4 regions of the Allobosea eneae genome follow, and region 4 is predicted to be linked to each of the others. Evidence: predicted binding sites of a transcription regulator. Region 4 holds the regulator's gene; each other region holds the start of a gene.
What was found. The regulator LexA, encoded in region 4, represses DNA repair genes until DNA is damaged. The targets are predictions, from matches to a motif close to TGTTCNNNNTGTGTTCNG.

Region 1 (4,963 bases), on a different contig from region 4:
TCAGAGGGAAGAAGGCTCTTGGCCTTCATCCGGGCCCCCAGCGCGGGCCGTCCGGTACGCGAAACCTGAATCCGGACGGGAGCGCTGGCGGTCCCGGTACGCGAGGTACTCATGACGCCAAGACCGTTACGCAACTTCAACGCTCGCGATCCTGGCCGGTCAGGGTAAAGGTCGGGTTTCCAGCTTGAAAAAAATGCGTGCCATTCTGGGGCTGCAGATTTTGCCTAGCACATTGAATATGTTTGGAAAATCGTAACGGAGATTAAGGAAAGGTAAGCGGCTCGGAGTTGACCCCGGGAGAGGCGTCATGCTCGGGCTCGACCCGAGCATCTCAGGCCGGAGGAAGCTCCTGACAGCGCCTTCTCGTCATGAGATTCTCGGGTCTGCGCTGCGCTCCGCCCGGGGATGACGTGCCGGGTCGCCGGCGCTATCGCGACCAGACACCTTTGATCGGGGCGAAGGAATAGCGATGCGCAGGGCAGGGGCCATGCGTCTTCAGCGCAGCGCGATGCGCCGCCGTGCCGTAGCCGGCATGGCCAGCGAAGCCATAGGCCGGGTAGGTCAGCGAGAGCCGCGCCATCATCCGGTCGCGCATCACCTTGGCGACGATCGAGGCCGCGGCGATCGAGGCGATCAGCCCGTCGCCGCCGATGATCGCCTCACAGCCGCAGGCCAGCGCCGGCGGATCATTGCCGTCGACCAGGACGAGATCGGGAGACAGCGGCAGCGCTCCGACCGCGCGCCGCATGGATAAGAGCGTCGCCTGCCGGATGTTGATCGTATCGATCTCGGTGGCGGAGGCGCTACCGACTCCGACCGCCAGTGCGCTGGCGAGGATCAGCACGCAGAGTTCCTCGCGGCGCTGGGCGCTGAGCTCCTTCGAATCGGCGAGCCCGTCCGGGATCGCGGCGGGATCGAGGATGACGGCGGCTGCCACGACCGGGCCGGCGAGCGGGCCGCGCCCGACCTCGTCCACGCCGGCGACGCGGGCGCGCCCGGCAATCATCGCGGCCTGCTCACGGCTGAAATCGGCGGTCATGGCTTCGCTATGCCAGATCGGGATGCGCAGGTCTGCGGATCGCTTGGTCGCATCCACAATTCGCTGTGCGCCCCAGTGTCGGGCTTCTCGCATTCATAGCCCTCATCCTGAGGAGCAGCCGGAGGCTGCGTCTCGAAGGATGCTCCAGATGGTTCTTGAGCCTCTTGGAGCATCCTTCGAGACGGCCGCTGTGCGGCCTCCTCAGGATGAGGGCCGTGAATGAGACCGGGGCTTATCAGAACAGGCTCAACTGCGCCTTCTCCTTTTCCGGCTTGACGAAGAGGTCGGTGCGCAGCCTGAGCCGCGCGCTGTTGAAGCCGAGCCGCTCGGCCGCCATCTCGAAGCGCCGCCCGATCATCCAGGCATAGGGGCCGGAGCCGACCTGGCGCTGGCCCCAGGCGGCGTCGTAGTCCTTGCCGCCGCGCGTCGAGCGGATCAGCGAGACGACATGGCGCATCTTGTCGGGATGATGCGTCACCAGCCAGTCCTGCACGATGTCCTTCACCTCGAGCGGCAGCCGCAGCAGCACATAGCCGGCCTCGCGCGCGCCAGCCGCCTTAGCGGCGTCGAGGATGCGCTCGATCTCATGCTCGTTGATCGCCGGCACGATCGGCGCAACCAGCACCGTCACCGGGATGCCGGCCTCCGACAGCTTGCGGATCGTCTCGATGCGCTTGGCGGGTGCTGCGGCGCGCGGCTCCATGTTGCGGGCGAGCTTGGGATCGAGCGTCGTCACCGAGAGCGCGACCTTGACCAGCCCCTTCGCCGCCATCGGCGCGAGGATGTCGATGTCGCGCTGCACCAGCGCCGATTTGGTGACGATGCCGACCGGGTGGCTGAACTTCGCCAGCACCTCCAGGATCCCGCGCATGATCCGGAGCTTTTTCTCGATCGGCTGGTAGGCGTCGGTATTGGTGCCGATCGCGATGGTGCGCGGCTGGTAGCTCGGCGAGGACAGCTCCTTCTCCAGCAGCAGCGCCGCATCGGGCTTGGCGGTCAGCTTGCTCTCGAAGTCGAGACCGGGCGAGAGGCCGAGATAGGCATGACTGGGCCGCGCGAAGCAGTAGACGCAGCCATGCTCGCAGCCGCGATAGGGGTTGATCGAGCGGTCGAAGGAAATATCCGGGGAGTCATTGCGTGTAATGATCGTCCGGGGCTTCTCGACCGAGACCTCGGTCTTGAACGGCGGCAAGTCGCCGAGCGAGCCCCAGCCGTCATCCTCGCTGATTCGCTGCTCGGCCTCGTAGCGCCCGCCGGGATTGATCGTAGCGCCGCGTCCGCGCCGCCTGTCAGGGTCGATCTGGCTGCCGATATGGGCCAGCGGATCGACCGGGGCGAGCCGGATCGGCGCCGAGACGGTTCCCGGTTCGGTGTCGCGGCGCTTGAGCGGCTGTGTCCTGGCTGAGGGCCTAGCCTGCAGCATGGCTTCGTCTCCCGGCGGAATCGGTGGTTCCGAGACCAAGGAATGTGAACATAAAGAGAACAAAAGGCAAGTGACAGGATTGCGACATGTTGCAGTGCGTCATAAGCTGAGCGTCCATGATCACCGCCGTCATCCGGGCCAATCGTGACGCCGAGGCGCTCGCTGCGACCTTGTCCGTGCTGATTCCGGCGGTGGCGAAGGGCGTGATCGGCCATGCCGTGGTGATCGACGACGGCGACGATGCCGCGATCGCGCGCCTCGCCGAAGAAACTGGCGCCAGCTACGTCAGGGCCGAGAAACCAGCGAAGAACGGCGAGGCCTGGTCGCGCGGCGTGGCGGAAGCGCGCGGCGACTGGGTCATCCTGCTCGAGGCTGGCGACCTGCCGGAGCCGCAATGGACGCCGAGCATCGAGCGGCATCTGCTGACCGCCGCGACGCGGCCGGCGCTCATGCCGCTGCGCGGCATGGCGGCCGCCTTGCGCGAATGGGGGGCGGTTTCGCTGCGCTCCCGCGGCGTCAGGGCGGGGCTGCTCGCGCCGAAGAAGCAGATCCTCTCCGGCCGGCTGGCGCGTGCGCCGCGCCGTCTCGCGGTCCGCCGGCAGCGCGCCGAGACCTGACCGGTCGCCCCGTCAGAGCTGGTTCGTCCGGAAGGTGTCGCAGCTCTGCATCGAGCCGGATTTGAAGCCCGTGTTGAACCAGCGCGTGCGTTGCGCCGACGAACCATGCGTGAAGGAATCCGGCACGACGACGCCGCGGCCCTGCTGCTGCAGCTTGTCGTCACCGATCGCCGAGGCCGAGCGCAGCGCCTCGTCGATGTCGCCTGGCTCGATGCGATCCATCGCCTGGATGTTATGGGCCCAGACCCCGGCGAAGCAGTCGGCCTGCAGCTCGACGCGTACCGAGAGCTGGTTCGATTCGCGCTCCGAAACCCGCTGACGCAGCTCGTTGACCTTGGGCAGAATGCCGAGCAGGTTCTGGATGTGATGGCCGACCTCGTGGCCGACGACATAGGCATAGGCGAAGTCGCCGCCGCCGCCGAGCTTGCGCTGCATCTCCTGGAAGAAGGAAAGGTCGAGATAAACCCGCTGGTCGTTGGGGCAATAGAACGGCCCCATCGCCGCCTGGGCCGTGCCGCAGCCCGAGCGGTCGACGCCGCTGAACAGCACCAGCTTCGGCGGCACATATTTGCGGTTCGCCTGCTGCGGCAGGACCTTGCCCCAGATGTCCTCGTTCTGCGCCAACACGGCCGAGACGAAGCGGCCCATCTCGTCCTGCGGCGGGCCGGCCGATTTGCGCTGCTCCTGCGTCGGCGCGCTGCGCCCGCCGATGCCGCCGATCAATTCGGCGCCGCCGATCAGGAGGCGCGGGTCGATGCCGAGGGCCCAACCGAGCAGGCCGAGCACGACCATGGTGCCGATGCCGATGCCGCCGCGCCCACCGGGAAGCCCGGCGAACTCGCCGCCACCTCCGCGCCGGTCCTCGAGATTCTCGGACTGGCGGTAATCTTCCCAACGCATGGCGAGGCCCTTGTTGCAGCCTCGCCAATCTCTGCGAGCCGAGCGAGGAACTCAAGTCCCGCGACAGGAGTGCTCAATGGTAGCCGGCATCGGCTTTCACCTTGCCGCGGAACGTCCAGTAGACGAAGGCCGTGTAGAACAGGATCATCGGCAGCAGGAAGGTCACGCCGATCAGCACGAAGACATGCGAGGCCGGCGCCGCCGCCGTGTCCCAGATCGTCAGGCCGGGCGGCACGAGATAGGGATAGTTTGAGATCGCGAGTCCCAGGAAGCAGAGCAGGAAGATCGCGATGGTGAAGGCGAAGGGCGTGAACTCATGTGCTCCCTTGAGCCGTTTCCAAGCCATATAGCCGCAGAAGGCCGTCAGCACCGGGAAGGGCCAGAGCAGCACGAGGTTCGAGGGCGTGAACCAGCGCTCGGCGATGCGCGGATGGGCATAGGGCGTCCAAGCTGAGACCAGCACGGCGAAGGCGAGCAGGCCGAGGAGCAGCGTCTTCGCCTGCCGGCGGGCCCGCTCCGCGACCGGCCCTTCCGTCTTGTAGACCAGCCAGGTCGCGCCCAATGTGGCGTAGCCGATGACGACGCCGGCGCCGCACATCAGCGTGAACGGGGTCAGCCAGTCGAATGGGCCGCCGGCGAACTGCTTGTCGACGACCTTCACGCCCTGCAGCAGCCCGCCAAGGATCAGCCCTTGCGCGAAGGCGGCCACCGTCGAGCCCGCCCAGAAGGCGAAGTCCCAGACCTTGTGACGGGGCTTCGCCACCCAGCGGAACTCGAAGGCGACGCCGCGGAAGATCAGCGCCAGCAGCATCAGGATCACCGGGATGTAGAAGGCCGGCATGATGATGGCGTAGGCATAGGGAAAGGCGACCCAGAGGCCGCCGCCGCCCAGAACCAGCCAGGTTTCGTTGCCGTCCCAGAACGGTGCGACCGAGTTCATCATCTGGTCGCGCTCGCTCTCGTCCCTTGTCGTCGGGAACAGGA
Region 2 (4,963 bases), on a different contig from region 4:
GCGCTGAGGCGGTCCGAGACGAAGGCGCCTCTTCCTCAGCTGCCTGCTCCGTAAATTGTAGAGGCAGGCTGCGGATCTACTCCGCCGCCTGCCTTGCCCCTTTCCCCTTCAACGGCCGCCGCTCCAGCACCTCCTTGAGGAAGCGCGCGGTGTGGCCCTTGCCGATCCGGACCACATCCTCCGGCGTGCCTTGCGCCACGACCTCGCCGCCGCCGTCGCCGCCTTCGGGGCCCATGTCGATGATCCAGTCGGCGGTCTTGATCACTTCGAGATTGTGCTCGATCACCACCACGGAATTGCCCTGCTCGACCAGCTCGTGCAGCACCTCCATCAGCTTGGCGACGTCGTGGAAATGCAGGCCGGTGGTCGGCTCGTCGAGGATGTAGAGGGTGCGGCCGGTGGCGCGCTTGCTGAGCTCCTTGGAGAGCTTGACGCGCTGCGCCTCGCCGCCCGAGAGCGTCGTCGCCTGCTGGCCGACCTTGACATAGTCGAGCCCGACGCGGGCGAGCGTCACCATCTTGTCGCGGATCGAGGGCACGGCCTTGAACAGGTCCTTGGCCTCCTCGACCGTCATGTCGAGCACGTCGGCGATCGAGCGCTCGCGGTATTTCACTTCAAGGGTTTCTCGGTCGTAGCGTTTGCCTTTGCAGACGTCGCAGGTGACGTAGACGTCGGGCAGGAAGTGCATCTCGATCTTGATGACGCCGTCGCCCTGGCAGGCCTCGCAGCGGCCTCCTTTGACGTTGAACGAGAAGCGGCCGGCCTGGTAGCCGCGCGCCTTGGCCTCGGGCAGGCCGGCGAACCATTCGCGGATCGGCGTGAAGGCGCCGGTATAGGTCGCCGGGTTACTGCGCGGAGTTCTCCCAATGGGCGACTGGTCGATGTCGATGACCTTGTCGAGATGCTCCATGCCCTCGATGCGCTCATGCGGGGCAGGATGCTCGATCGCGCCGTTGAGCTTGCGCGCGATCGCCTTGTAGAGCGTGTCGATGACCAGCGTCGACTTGCCGCCGCCCGACACGCCGGTGATGCAGGTGAACAGGCCGAGCGGGATGTCGACCGTGACGTCCTTGAGGTTGTTGCCGCGGGCACCGACGATCTTCAGGCTCCGGCCCTTCTGCGGCTTGCGGCGCTTGGCGGGCACCGGCACGCTCATCTCGCCGGTGAGGTACTTGCCGGTGAGCGAGTTCGGGTCGCTGAGGATGTCCTGCGGCGTGCCCTTCGAGACGATCTCGCCGCCATGGATGCCGGCGCCGGGGCCGACATCGACGACATAGTCGGCGGTGAGGATCGCGTCCTCGTCATGCTCGACCACGATCACGGTGTTGCCGAGGTCGCGCAGGCGGCGCAGCGTGCCGAGCAGGCGCTCATTGTCGCGCTGGTGCAGGCCGATCGAGGGCTCGTCCAGCACATAGAGCACGCCGGTGAGGCCCGAACCGATCTGCGAGGCGAGGCGGATGCGCTGGCTCTCGCCGCCCGAGAGCGTGCGCGAGCCGCGCGCCAGCGTCAGGTATTCCAGGCCGACATCGAGCAGGAAGGTCAGCCGGTCGCGGATCTCCTTGAGGATGCGCGGGGCGATCTCGTTCTGCTTCGCCGACAGGCGCGAGGGCAGGGCGCTGACCCAGGCGAGCGCGTCCTTGACCGAGAGCTGCGAGATCTCGCCAATATGGCGCATGTCGATCTTGACCGCCAGCGCCTCGGGCTTGAGCCGGAAGCCGTTGCACGCCGCGCAGGGCGTCTCCGACATGAAGCGGCCGATCTCCTCGCGGGCCCAGTCGCTCTCGGTCTCCTTCCAGCGCCGCTCCATATTGGTGATCACGCCCTCGAAGGGCTTCTTCACCTCATAGGCGCGCAGGCCGTCATTATAGGCCATGCGCACCGCCTCGGTGCCAGTGCCGAACAGGATGGCGTCGCGGGCGCTCGTTGGCAGCTCCGACCAGGGCTTGGTGGTCGAGAAGCCAAAGTGCTTGGCGAGCGCGTCGAGCGTCTGGCCGTAATAGGGCGAGGTCGACTTGGCCCAAGGCGCGATCGCGCCCTTCTTCAGGCTGAGCGAATGATCCGGAACGATCATCTCCGGATCGATCCGCATCTCGTGGCCGAGGCCGTCGCAGGCCGGGCAGGCGCCGAACGGGTTGTTGAACGAGAACAGCCGCGGCTCGATCTCGGGGATGGTGAAGCCGGAGACCGGGCAGGCGAATTTCGAGGAGAAGGTGACGCGCTTGGCTTCGCCGTTCTCCTCCTTCTCGTCGGCATATTCGAAGACGGCGATGCCGTCGGCGAGGTCGAGCGCCTGCTCCAGCGAGTCGGCGAGGCGCGCGCCGAGATCGGGCCGGATGACGATGCGGTCGACCACCACGTCGATGTCGTGCTTGAACTTCTTGTCGAGGCTAGGGGCGTCCGGGATCTCGTAGAACTCGCCATTGACCTTGACGCGCTGGAAGCCGCGCTTCAGCCAGTCGGCCATCTCCTTGCGGAACTCGCCCTTGCGGCCGCGCACCACCGGCGCCAGCAGGTAGCCGCGCGTCTTCTCGGGCAGTTCGACCAGCCGGTCGACCATCTGCTGCACGGTCTGGCTCTCGATCGGCAGGCCGGTCGCCGGCGAATAGGGGATGCCGGCGCGCGCCCAGAGCAGGCGCATATAGTCGTGGATCTCGGTGACGGTGCCGACCGTCGAGCGCGGGTTCTTCGAGGTCGTCTTCTGCTCGATCGAGATCGCCGGCGAGAGCCCGTCGATCTGGTCGACATCGGGCTTCTGCATCATCTCGAGGAACTGGCGGGCATAGGCCGAGAGCGACTCGACATAGCGGCGCTGGCCCTCCGCATAGATCGTGTCGAAGGCGAGCGAGGACTTGCCCGAGCCGGAAAGGCCGGTGAACACCACGAGCTTGTCGCGCGGAATCGCGAGGTCGACATTCTTGAGATTGTGCTCGCGCGCGCCGCGCACAGAGATGACGCGGGCGTTCCGGTCGGCCGCCGAGTCCTGTGCGGACTTGCGGTCGAACATGTCTTCCAGCGTCGCGGCCTGTTCGGCGAGCGTGGTCTTGCGGGCCATGGTGGTGTCCGGTTCGGGCTAAGCCGTAGAGATAGGGCAATCGCCGGCTCATGCCAGTGCAGCCGGGCGGGAGGCGGGCATGAGTAGCACGCAGCCGCCGGTGTTGCCGCATTGTTCCTGCGAGGTGTGCTGACAGAGATTGTCAGGAGCGTGGCAGGCGCGAGAGCAAGGCAGAGCCCGACAAGCGGCAAGCTCGCAGCATGCAGCTGCGATCCATGTCGATCGGTCGAAGCGGGGAGACGAAGACAGCCATGGCGGCGCGGCGGGACCCCGATGTCCATGAACTGTTGCGTCCGCCGCACCGGCCGAGCCTGCTGCGCGAGCTGTCGCAACGCCTGCGCCTGCTGGCGGGGCTCGCGGAGACGCCGACGGCGCGAGCCGAGATCGAGACCGCTTTGGCGTTGCCCTGGTGGGGCCTGGGCGTGCTGGCGATCCGGGTGATCGGCAACTGGGCCGGTTCGCATAACGCTGCTGGCACCCGCCATCGCGCCTGGTTGAGCGAGCGGGCGCGCCGGCCCCTGCCACGCAGGCGTGAGCTCTGGAGCCTGCGCCATGGCGATCTCCGGCGCTGGCAGGCGGAGGAAACCGAGGCGGCGCGGCTGGCGCTGTCGCAGCATGTTACAGCAGAGGATGCCGGGTGGATCCTCGATCTCTGGTTCGACGATGTCGAGCGTTTCAGCGGGTTGCATCTGGCGCTGATGTCGAAGCTGCCGCCGGAGCCGATCATGGCGCGGGTCGCTAGCGAGATCGCCCGCGGCGAGCGCTGCCGTTGCGAGGCGGCGCTCTGGCTGCTGTTCAACCGCCAGCACCTGCCAGGGCGCGACGAGGCCTTCGTCCGGCTTGCGGCGAGTCCCGATGAGCATGTCGCCGGGCTGGCAAGCCGGCTCATGGCGATCCGCGCCGCGCGGGAAGTGGCTCGGCAGCGGCCGGGCTAGTCCGCGCGCTGCAGGCCGTGGCGGAAGCGCCGCCGGAGCAGGATGGCCGAGACCAGCATGGCCAGCGCCAGCGTCCCCGACAGGATCAGCGCTGCCGCAGCGCCATGGCGCTCGATCAGCAGGGCATAGGCGAGCGGCGAGGCGGCCGAGAGGAAGAAGCCCGGCGCGAGCAACCGCCCGACATAGGCGCCATAGCTCTTCGGGTCGAACAGCATCAGCGGCAGCGTGCCGCGCGTGATCGTCAGCACACCGTTGCCGGCGCCGTAGCAGAAGGCGAAGGCCAGCGCGGCAAAAGCGCTCGCCCCGCCGGCGAGGCCGACACCGAAGCAGAGCGGCAGGACCAGGCAGGCGACGAGATTGAGGTCGAACGGGCTGGTCTTCGCCCCGAACAGCACCTCACCGAGCCGCGCCAGCGACTGGCCGATACCGCGCGTCGCGCCGATCCAGACCGCGATGGCGGCCGGCAGGCCGAGACCGGCGAGGATGCCGATCATATGGGCGGACATGCCGGCATTGAGGATGCCGGCGAAGGTGACGATCAGCGCATAGAGCAGGCCGGCGAAGCGCGTATCGGCTGGGCTGAGCGTGACGACGGGCTTCGCCGCGGCCCCGTCGGACGAAGGCCGCGCCGAGACGGTGGGCAAAGTCAGGTGCAGCGGCAAGGTTAACAGCGCGAAGCCGGCATAGGCGATGAGGGCGCCGCGCCAGCCGAACTGCTCGGCGAGCGCATGGCCGAGCGGCCAGAACACGGTCGAGGCCAGGCCGCCGAGCAGGGTGATCTGGGCGATCGGCCGGCGCGCTGCGCTGCCGCCGATCCGGGCCAGCGCCGCGAAGGCGGCATCGTAGAGGCTGAGCCAGGCGGCGTAATAGGCGGCGATCGTATGGGCGAAGGCGAGGCCGAGGCAGCCGGCGGCTGTCAGCAGCGATCCCAGGCACATCACCGTGCGGCCGCCATGGCGGTCGATCAGGCGGCCGA
Region 3 (4,963 bases), on a different contig from region 4:
AAGTTTCGTTCGCCTCGGGAGTTCATTGGGCCCAACTGCCGCTCAGCGAAAACGGTGTCACTCCAGTGACAGGCCAAGAATCCGGAGGTATGTTTGATCGCTACAACCACGCCCCTGTGTTGTAGGAGAGCGTGGGGCAGCACTCGAGACCCCGTGCTGCCCCATTGCTCGTCCCATGCTACACGCTTTTGAATTGATGGATCTGCCCGTTCGGCGCCTGACACGGAACGGCCAAACCCTGTTGCGTCAACCCTCGCCAATTCATGAATAATAAGGGCGATCTATTCCGCTGGTTTGAGCGACGAGCAGCGTCTGGCGATGGATCATGTCACCGGTGGGGAGCAGGTCGTGGTCCGCTTGGCCGGCGCCGGCAAGAGCACGATGCTGGTTGCGGCGCGCGACGCTTGGGAGCTTCAGGATTTTGCGGTTCATGGCGCGGCCTTATCGGGCAAGGCGACCGAGGGGCTGGAGGAGGCGTCCAGGATCGGCTCGCGGACGCTGGCGTCGTGGGAGCATGGCTGGAAGGCAGGACGCGGCGAGCTCGGGCCGAAAGACGTTATGGTGATCGACGAAGCCGGCATGGTCGGATCGCTCAAGCTCGCCCGCTTTGTCGCCGAGGCCGAGCGCACGGGCGCAAAGCCCGTCATGGTCGGGTACCAGTCGCAATTGCATGCAATCGGGGCCGGCGCGCCGTTCCCCGCGATGGCGGAGCGGGTCGGGTTCTCCAGGCTGCAGGAAATCCGCCGCCAACGCGAAGACTGGTAGCGAGAGGCATCAGGCGACTTTGCCCGTCACAAGACGGGCGAAGGGTTGGCTGCCTATGCCCAGCGTGGCGGTGTTCGCGAGCGGCAGTTGCAGGTGCGGCATGATGCGGCGGAGCGAGGCCTGGAGGTTACACGGCCGCTTGATGTGCTCACGGTTCCGCGCGGACCGGCCGAGTTCGAGCGCGAGCTGATCAAGGCCCCTACCGGCGAGGGCCGCTCCCTCGCTAAAGCCCGAGGTCAGCCCATGGGCAGGCCGGGCGCCCTTACCCGCCATCAGCCAGACGAGGCGCTGCAGGCGCTGGACGCCGGAACAGCGACGCAGGCCGTCCTGGCCAGACGGTTTGATGTCACCCAGGCAACGATCTCACGGTTAGCCCGAACCGCTGCCGCCTAATTTTGGAATGAGGCGCATGTAGATCAACGAGCTGACAAGCTCGACCACCGTTTGTGCGACGATGATCGCAGGCAGCAGAGGCATGGCGTTGGGAACGGCGAACGCCAGCGGCAGGACGACTAGCGAGTTGCGGGTCGCGGCGCTGAACGCGACGGCCCGCCCGGCCGGAGCATCGAGGGCCCCCATTCGGCCGATACCCCAACCGATCAACGGCGCGGCGATGGCAAAGGCTATATAGACCGGCACCGCCCGCACCGCGCTTCCGAACGCGAGTCCGAGCTGCGGCACCACCGACGCGAACACGATAAACAATACCAGCGCGGTCGCAGGCACCGGCAGCAGGCCGAGGACAGTGGCAATATTGCTCACCTCTTTATTGCTGGTGGCGCCGAGCTGGACGATTGCCGCGAGGGCCAGCGGCATGGCGATCAGCCAGATGAACGCGTGCAAGAACGGCCCCATCTGGATCAGGTCTACCGCATCGCGCCCGAGAAACAGCCCGAAGTAGACTGGCAGCAGCAGCATTTGCAGCACCAGCAGGGCTGGCGTCGAGGCGAGCAGCAGCTTCGCGTCGGCACGGCCGATATGGGCAAAGGTCACCACATAGTCGATGCACGGTGTCAGCAGCACGAACAGCACGCCAAGCCTCACCATCGGATCGGCAGGCAGGAACTGGATAAGCCCCAGCACCAGCAGCGGGACCGCGATGAAATTGGCGGCCAGCAGCGCCCCGAGGAAGCGGATCTGCAATAAAGCCCGGCCGAGGTCGGCGAGCGGCACCTGCAAAAAGGTGACGAACAGCATCAGCGCCAAAGCGGGATTGATACCGGCCTCCAGTACGATCGTCGCGGGCACGGCGATCGAGAGCAGCACGGCCGCGACAATCGTGGCGAAATAGATTCTCACCTGCCGGGCTTCTAGAAGGTCGCGGAGAGCGGTCATGGCGTCATCGCTTGCTAGTCAGCCAGGAAGATCAGTTGCAGACCATCTTGCGGCGGGCAGGCTCCGCGAGTGCGGTCGGACGCCCCGTGCACTTAGCGAAGAGCGCGATGGCGCGATCGCAGGCCTCGCAATGGCCTTCGCAGCAGTCCTTCATAAGAAAGACAACCAGATCTGACAGAGCGGGGAAGATCGCGCTGTAGATGATCGAGCGACCTTCGCGGCGGCTGACGATCAGCCCAGCATGTTCGAGATGCGTGAGATGAAAGGACACCTTCGACGCAGCCGAGCCATCGAGCGCGGTCGCGATTGCGCCCGCAGCCATCCCTTCGGCTCCGGCCGTGACCAGCAGGCGGACAATCCGCAGCCTGGTGCGCTGAGACAGCGCGGCAAAGGCCCCAAGTGCCTTGGCTTCATCCATAACGTTTCAACCATTCAATAATTATTGAATTAATATGCATTGCTCGGCCCGATGGCGCAAGTGGGAAAACGGCCCCGGCCAGCGCGGGCGGGGCAGCTGGCCAGGGTTGCAAAGCCGACCGCGCGGGTGATTTCTCTCGACGCGAATGATGTTCGTGTGATGTTCTAGATATGCGTCACGATAATCAACCCGCCTTGCTGTTGCTCGGACCGAAAGCCCATGGCGATATCTCCCTGGCCGATAGCAGGCACGCGCATCTGTGCCGGATTCCCCTCCCGGGCCGACGACTTCCTGGACGGTGAGATTGACCTGGCCTGCATCCTGACGCCGAACCGGGCCGCGACGTTCCTGTGGCGGGTTGCCGGGCATTCAATGAAGGAGACCGGCATTCACGACGGCGACGTGGTGGTCGCGTCGATCAATGGCGAGGTCAGCCTGAAGCTCTTCAGGAACGACGGGCGCCCTACCCTCTCCTTCGCCAACCGTGACATGCCGGTGTTTTTCCTGGCCGACACCGCCGATGTCGAGGTGTGGGGCGTGGTCACCTGGACATTGCATCAGCCCCGCCTGCCATGACCGGCCGGGTGTTTGCTTTGGTGACGGCAACAGCTTCTATTGCAGTTGCGAGCGCCTGTTCGCGCCGAAGCTGCGCGATCGGCCGGTCATCGTGCTGTCGAACAACGACGGCTGCGCCGTGGCGCGGACGCCGGAGGCCAAGGCCCTCGGCATCAAGATGGGCGCGCCGTTTTTTTAAATCCGCGACCTGTGCCGAGCCGAGGGCGTTGCCGTGTTCAGCAGCAATTACACCCTGTACGGCGACATGAGCCGCCGCATGAACGAGATCTATCACCAGTTTGCGCCGGAGGTGGAGGTTTACTCGATCGACGAGAGCTTCCTGGATATCACCGGCATCCGGGAGACCGACCGCACCGCCTACGGTCTGGAAATCCGCGCGAGTGTTCGTGAATGGACCGGCATCCCCACCTGCGTCGGCATCGGACCGACCAAGACTCTGGCGAAGCTGGCCAACCGGACGGCCAAGAGCCACCCTGAACTTCACGGGTCTGTGACTTCACCGACGAGGTGCTGCGCGAGAGCCTGTTGCCAGGCATTCCCGTGGAAGACCTGTGGGGCATCGGCAAGGCCTCGGCCGCGCCGCTGACAGCGGCTGGAATCGGCACCGTTGGCCAGCTTCGGGACATGGCGCCGCGTCACGCCCGCCAGCTGCTGACGGTGGTTGGCGAGCGGATGGTGCTGGAGCTGAACGGGGTGTCCTGCCTCCCCCTGGAATCCCTGGCGCCGCAGCGCAAGGGCATCGCCGTGACCCGCAGCTTCGGCGGGTCGATCGTCCGGTTCCCGGAGATGCGCGAGGCCATGGCGGCCTCGCGCTGCGTGTTCTCGGCAAGAGAGATCTCTGTATCGCGCTCGGCCGCCAGCACATTGCAGGGGATGTCGATGTTCTTGGCGATCCGGCCCTCCTTCGCCAGAAGCCGCAGCGCCGCGAGCCGACGCGCACCGGCGACGACCTCGAACTTCTGGCCCTTGCCCGCCTTCCTGACGGTGAGGTTCTGGATCAGGCCATGCGCCTCGATGCTGTCGGCCAGTTCGCCAATCCCAGCCGTCGAGTTGACCTTGCGGACATTGGCGGCGCTGGGAACGAGTTTCGACAGAGCGATGTGCTGGAAGGCCGTAGTGAGCGTGCCGATCGTCGCGGTGGTGGTCGTGGTCATCGTGTTCTCTCCTTGTCTGAGGCCGTAGGCCCGTCACCCGGCAGGGTGCAGGTCCGCCTGCACCTCTGCCTTCGCGGCGAGCAGCGGGGAGAGAGGGGGGCAAGAGCCAAATCGGGAGGGGGATCGCCCACGCGGCACGCGCCGGGCGAGGGGCCGCGGCACGCGGATACTCGTCCCGGTCCTGCACAAGCCGCCCAAGCGGCGCGGAAGGATGGGGAGACCCGATTTGGCTCTTGCTGGGGAGAGAGGGCCGCGCGCCTCTCTTCCCGCCAAGCGCAACATCATCGCGCCAGCGGCGCGGCGATCGCCGGCGCCTGGCGCCGGCCCGCGCGAGGGATCGTCACCGAAGGCCGAGACGCCGATCGGCGGCTCGGGGAGGGGCCCTGGCCCCGAGTAGAGCCCGGTCACGGCGAAGCCGGGACGCACATAACGCGAATATCGCCTGATCTGCGGCTCAAGATTGCCCAATTCGATAACTACCAGACCGGCCCACTTTCGAGATCCGGAGATAGTCATGCAGGTTTTGGAGATGAATCGAACCAATAGCGGCCCAAACATGGGACTGTTGATGGGCATGCACCGGTTGAGGCGAAAGGTTTTTAAGGATCGCCTGGAATGGGCCGTTTCCTTAACTGGCGACCTCGAGATGGATCGATTTGACGCACTCGACGCCAGCTATCTGATCGTGAAAGAGGGGAATTCGGTGCTCGGCTCC
Region 4 (4,963 bases):
GAGCCGGGGTTGGCCGCCCCCCTGGCCGGGTTGGCGCTGTGCGCACTCGCCGCGCTGCTGCTGCGGCAGCGCCCGGCGGCCATGGCGGTCTGCATCGCTGCGACTGCGGCCTTTGCAGGTTTCGCCGCGGCGACCTGGCGAACGGCAGGCATCGCGGCGCCTGCCCTCGCACGCAACCATGTCGGCAAGCTCACCGGCTTTGTCGAGGCGCTGGAGCAGCGCGAGAAGGGCGTGCGCATCGTCATCCAGGTCACCGACCTGCCGGGCATCGATCCGGCTCAGAGGCCGCGGCGGGTGCGCGTCACCACGCCGGTGACGACGCTGAAGCCGGGCGACCATATCAGCGCGACCGCGCGCCTGTTGCCGCCGCCCGGTCCGGCGCGCCCAGGCGGCTATGACTTCGCCCGCGACGCCTTTTTCCAAGGCATCGGCGCCGTCGGCAATATCGCCGGCAAGATTACGCTCGCACCGGCGCCCATCCCGATGCCGCGCCGGCTCGCTTGGGCGGTCGCAATCGACCAGGCCCGCAACGCCTTGACCGAGCGCATTGCGACCAGCGGCGGTGGGCAGGCTGGGGCGATGGCGGCAGCGCTGGTAACCGGCAAGCGCGGTTTGATCAGCGAGGAGACCAACAACGACCTGCGCGCCGCCGGCATCTACCACATCGTCTCGATCTCCGGCCTGCATATGGTGTTGGCCGCCGGCACGATCTTCTGGCTGGCGCGGGCGCTGCTGGCATTGTCGCAGACGGCGGCGCTGTACTGGCCGGTGAAGAAGCTCGTGGCGCTCGCCGCCATGGCTGGCGCGACCACTTACTGTGTCTTCTCCGGCGCCGAGGTCGCCACCGTGCGCTCGCTGATCATGACGTTGGTCATGCTCGGCGCCATCCTGGTCGACCGGCCGGCCCTCTCCATGCGCAATCTCGCGCTCGCCGCGATCATCGTGCTGCTGCGCGAGCCGGAGGCGCTGCTCGGGCCGAGCTTCCAGATGTCGTTCGGGGCGGTGGCGGCGTTGATCGCCTTCGCCGAACGCTGGCAGGAGCGAGCGCCCGATGCCGCCGCGGCCTCCTGGCCCTGGCCGCTGCGGCCGCTCTGGCTCTCGGCCGTCGGCATCCTGACGACCACCATGGTCGCGACCGCGGCGACGGCGCCCTACGGCGTCTTCCACTTCCAGACCTTCAACCCGTTCGGCCTGCTCGGCAACGCGCTGGCGCTGCCTTTCGTCTCGCTGATCGTGATGCCGGCCGCCGTCTTCGGCGTGCTCGCCTATCCGTTCGGGCTCGACTGGCCGGCCTGGGCGCTGATGGGCTGGGCGTCGGGCCTCGTGCTCCAGCTCGCCCATTGGGTCGCCGGCATCGACCGCTCGACCATTGTGCTGCCGGCCTTCGGGCCGCTGGCGCTGATCCTGTTCTCGATCTCGCTGCTTTGGCTGACCCTGTGGACGACGGCGCTGCGCTTCCTCGCCGCATTGCCGCTGGTCGGCGGACTGGCGCTGGCCTCGGCGCCGTCGCGGCCCGACATCCTGATCGAGCGCGACGGCTCGGGTGTGCTGGTGCGCGGGCCGGAGGGCAAGATGGTGCTGGCCGGCAAGCCGAGCCGCTTCGTCCTGACGCAATGGCTGCATGCCGACGGCGATTCCCGCTCGCCAGACGACGCCGCTCTGCGCCAGGGCGCCGCCTGCGATGCCCGTGGCTGCGTCATCCGCCTCCCCGATGGCCGCTCGGTAGCCTATACGCGCGACCGCATCGCACTGGTCGAGGACTGCCAGCGCGCCGATCTCGTGGTGACATCGCTCTATTGGACAGCACCTTGCGCCGCGCGCCTGATTGATCGCAGTGCGCTCATCCGCGATGGCGCGACCGCCTATCATGCGGCCCGCGGCGGTTGGCGCGCCTATACGGCCGACGAGGTCGCCCGCCTGCGTCCGTGGACCAGGGCGCGGCCGGAAACGAAGCCGTCGCCTGAACCCGCTCCCGCGCCGACACCCGCAACTGCGGAGCAGGCACAGGATGCGGAGGCGCTTCAGTAGCGCCGCAACAGGTTGACCAGGCGGCCCTGGATTTTGACCCGATCGGGCCCGAGCACGCGCGTCTCATAGGCGGGGTTGGCGGCTTCGAGCGCAATCGACGAGCCACGCTTGCGCAGCCGCTTCAGCGTCGCTTCCTCGTCGTCGATCAGGGCGACGATGATGTCGCCGGTATTGGCGGTGTCCTGCTTGCGGATAACCACGGTGTCGCCGTCGAGGATGCCGGCCTCGATCATCGAATCGCCGCGGACCTCGAGGGCATAATGCTCGCCACCGCCGAGCATGTCGGCCGGCATCGTGACGCTGTGGCTGCGGTCCTGGATCGCCGAGATCGGTGTGCCGGCGGCGATGCGGCCCATGACCGGGATCGAGACGGTCGAGCGCCCGCTGTCTTCGGCAGCCGGTGGTCGCGGCTTCGTCAGATTGGCTGCTGGTGCCGGGGCAGGCGGGGTCTGGCCAAGGCCGCCCTGAACGATGGAGGGGCTGAAGCGGCCGCGCTGTGCCTGCGGCCCGCCGATGCCGTCCGGCATCTTGATGACTTCGAGGGCGCGCGCCCGGTTCGGAAGCCGGCGAATGAAGCCGCGCTCCTCCAGCGCCATGATCAAACGGTGGATGCCGGATTTGGAGCGCAGGTCGAGCGCGTCCTTCATCTCGTCGAAGGAGGGCGGCACGCCGGATTCGCGCAGGCGCTCATGGATGAAGCGAAGCAGTTCGAACTGTTTGCGTGTCAGCATGGTCGCGCCGTCCGCCTTTTCGGCTAGAATCGAAACAAAGCACGAACACCATACGCGTTCGCCTTGTGTTCCGCAAGGGTATCGGTGCGGCCGGACCTGTTCATTTGAGGGCTGTCATCCCGGGCGACCGAATGGATCCCGGATCGGCGCCGCTTCGCGGCTTGTCCGGGATGACCATTCGCGAGGAGGCGAGGCTCGACTAGCGCAGCCTGATGATGCGACAGGGATCGCCCGCCTTGGCTGGTTCGGCGAAAGCCGGGCGGACCACCAGTGCCTCGGCGCGCGACAGGTTCGCCAGCATCGAGGAATCCTGCTTGGCGAAGGGCCTGACGCGTCGCTCGCCAGCGGTCGTCTCGATCGTGGCACGCAGATAGTCCTGGCGCTCGTCATTGGCCGGCAGGTCGACGGCGAGGATGGCGGGTTCGCTGCGGTCGCGCTCGGGATCGACAACGCCGAGCAGCGCCTCGACCAGCGGCATCGCGAAGAGATGGCCGCAGACGATCGAGGAGACCGGGTTGCCGGGGAGGCCGAGCGCGACTATGGGCCCGAGCCGGCCCATCATCATCGGCTTGCCCGGGCGCATCGCGATCTTCCAGAAACCGAGCGCCATGCCCTGCGCCTTCAGCGCCGCCTGGACCAGATCGTGCTCGCCGACCGAGGCGCCGCCGAGGGTGATCAAGACATCGGCGCCGGCGGCGCGCGCCGCGTCGATCTTGGCGGCCAGATCCGGGTGGTTGTCGCGGGCGATGCCGAGATCGAGCGTCGTGCCGCCTGCCTGCTTGATCAGCGCGGCGAGGGCGAAGCTGTTGGAGGCGACGATCTGGTCGGGGCCGACCGGCTCGCCCGGCAGGACGAGCTCGTCGCCGGTGGCGAGGATCGCGACCAGCGGCTTGCGGCGGACCGAAAGCGTGGGATGGCCGGCAGCGGCGGCGAGGCCGAGCGCGGCGCTGTCGAGCCGGCGGCCAGTCTTGAGCAGGACCTCGCCGGTCTGAAAATCGAGCCCGGCCGGGCGGATGAACTGGCCCTTGCTCGCTGGCCTGGTGACGCGGATGACCGGGCCGCCGACGCCCTCGGCATGCTCCTGGATCAGGATCGCATCGGCGCCGTCGGGGATTGGCGCGCCGGTGAAGATGCGTACCGTCTCGCCGGGCCCGACCTGGCCGGAAAAGCCGCGGCCGGCGGCGGATCCGCCGATGACCTTGAGCTCCTTGCCCGGCTCCAGGTCGGCGGCGCGGGCGGCATAGCCGTCCATGGCCGAATTGGCGAAGGGCGGCTGGGTCCTGAGCGCAGCGACGTCCTCAGCCAGTACGCGGCCGGCGCAGTGCGCCAGCGCCAGCGTCTGCGCCGGCGTCGGGCCGGGCACACTGTCGAGCAGCGCCTTGAGCGCGACCGGGACGGGGGTGAGGCTCATGCCTATGGTCCTGCGATCTCGTAGGTTCCGGACTTGCCGCCGGATTTATGCACGAGTCGGACGCCTTCGATATGCATGGCGCGATCGACCGCCTTCACCATGTCGTAGACGGTTAGGCAGGCGACGCTGACGGCGGTCAGCGCTTCCATCTCGACGCCGGTCTTGCCGGTCAGCTTGACCTCCGCGCGCACGCGTACACCCGGCAGGGCCTCGTCGATCGAGAGGTCGACGGAAATCTTGCTCAGGAGCAGCGGGTGGCAGAGCGGGATCAGCTCGTGCGCGCGCTTGGCAGCCATGATGCCGGCGAGACGCGCCGTGCCGAGCACATCGCCCTTCTTGGCCTCGCCGTCGCGGACGATCGCCAGCGTCTCGGCTTGCATCACCACATGGCCTTCGGCGATCGCCGTGCGGACAGTCTCGGCCTTGTCGCCGACATCGACCATATGGGCCTCGCCCTTCTGGTCGAGATGGGTAAGGCGGCTCATGCCGCCGCCTCGGTGGTGTTTCCAGTCAGGAGCTGGCGGGTCGCGGCCGCCACGTCCGCCTGGCGCATCAGGCTTTCGCCGACCAGAAAAGTGTTGACGCCGCAAGCCTGCAGGCGGGTGATATCGGCATGGGTGAAGATGCCGCTCTCCCCGACGAGCAAACGATCCTTCGGCACGCGCGGCGCCAGCCGCTCGGTGACGGCGAGGTTGAGCTTGAAAGAGCGCAGGTCGCGATTGTTGATGCCGACCAGCCTGGTGTCGAGGCTCAAGGCGCGCTCCAGCTCGGCCTCGTCATGGACTTCGGCGAG

Region 1: the regulator LexA is predicted to act here: its motif matches at 2,507-2,524, upstream of ACFPOB_RS05770 (PA0069 family radical SAM protein).
Region 2: the regulator LexA is predicted to act here: its motif matches at 3,154-3,171, upstream of uvrA (excinuclease ABC subunit UvrA).
Region 3: the regulator LexA is predicted to act here: its motif matches at 2,668-2,685, upstream of ACFPOB_RS01020 (LexA family protein).

The regions. Positions count from the first base shown of each region.
Region 1 covers NZ_JBHSLW010000008.1:101,267-106,229, reverse strand. Annotated here, with positions in the region: gene ACFPOB_RS05780 (site-specific DNA-methyltransferase) at 1-113, opposite strand, end outside; gene ACFPOB_RS05775 (ribonuclease HII) at 428-1,039, opposite strand; gene ACFPOB_RS05770 (PA0069 family radical SAM protein) at 1,275-2,462, opposite strand; gene ACFPOB_RS05765 (glycosyltransferase family A protein) at 2,579-3,079, shown strand; gene ypfJ (KPN_02809 family neutral zinc metallopeptidase) at 3,092-3,979, opposite strand; gene cydB (cytochrome d ubiquinol oxidase subunit II) at 4,053-4,963, opposite strand, start outside.
Region 2 covers NZ_JBHSLW010000067.1:1,142-6,104, forward strand. Annotated here, with positions in the region: gene ACFPOB_RS26945 (hypothetical protein) at 1-54, shown strand, start outside; gene uvrA (excinuclease ABC subunit UvrA) at 77-3,052, opposite strand; gene ACFPOB_RS26955 (hypothetical protein) at 3,304-3,987, shown strand; gene ACFPOB_RS26960 (MFS transporter) at 3,984-4,963, opposite strand, start outside.
Region 3 covers NZ_JBHSLW010000003.1:13,614-18,576, forward strand. Annotated here, with positions in the region: partial or broken gene ACFPOB_RS01005 (AAA family ATPase) at 286-840, shown strand; gene ACFPOB_RS01010 (arsenic resistance protein) at 1,135-2,100, opposite strand; gene ACFPOB_RS01015 (ArsR/SmtB family transcription factor) at 2,132-2,518, opposite strand; gene ACFPOB_RS01020 (LexA family protein) at 2,738-3,094, shown strand; partial or broken gene ACFPOB_RS01025 (Y-family DNA polymerase) at 3,039-3,680, shown strand; gene ACFPOB_RS01030 (ParB/Srx family N-terminal domain-containing protein) at 3,730-4,248, opposite strand; gene ACFPOB_RS01035 (acyl-homoserine-lactone synthase) at 4,763-4,963, shown strand, end outside.
Region 4 covers NZ_JBHSLW010000005.1:87,975-92,937, reverse strand. Annotated here, with positions in the region: gene ACFPOB_RS01845 (ComEC/Rec2 family competence protein) at 1-2,028, shown strand, start outside; gene lexA (transcriptional repressor LexA) at 2,022-2,759, opposite strand; gene ACFPOB_RS01835 (molybdopterin molybdotransferase MoeA) at 2,959-4,170, opposite strand; gene moaC (cyclic pyranopterin monophosphate synthase MoaC) at 4,173-4,655, opposite strand; gene trpC (indole-3-glycerol phosphate synthase TrpC) at 4,652-4,963, opposite strand, start outside.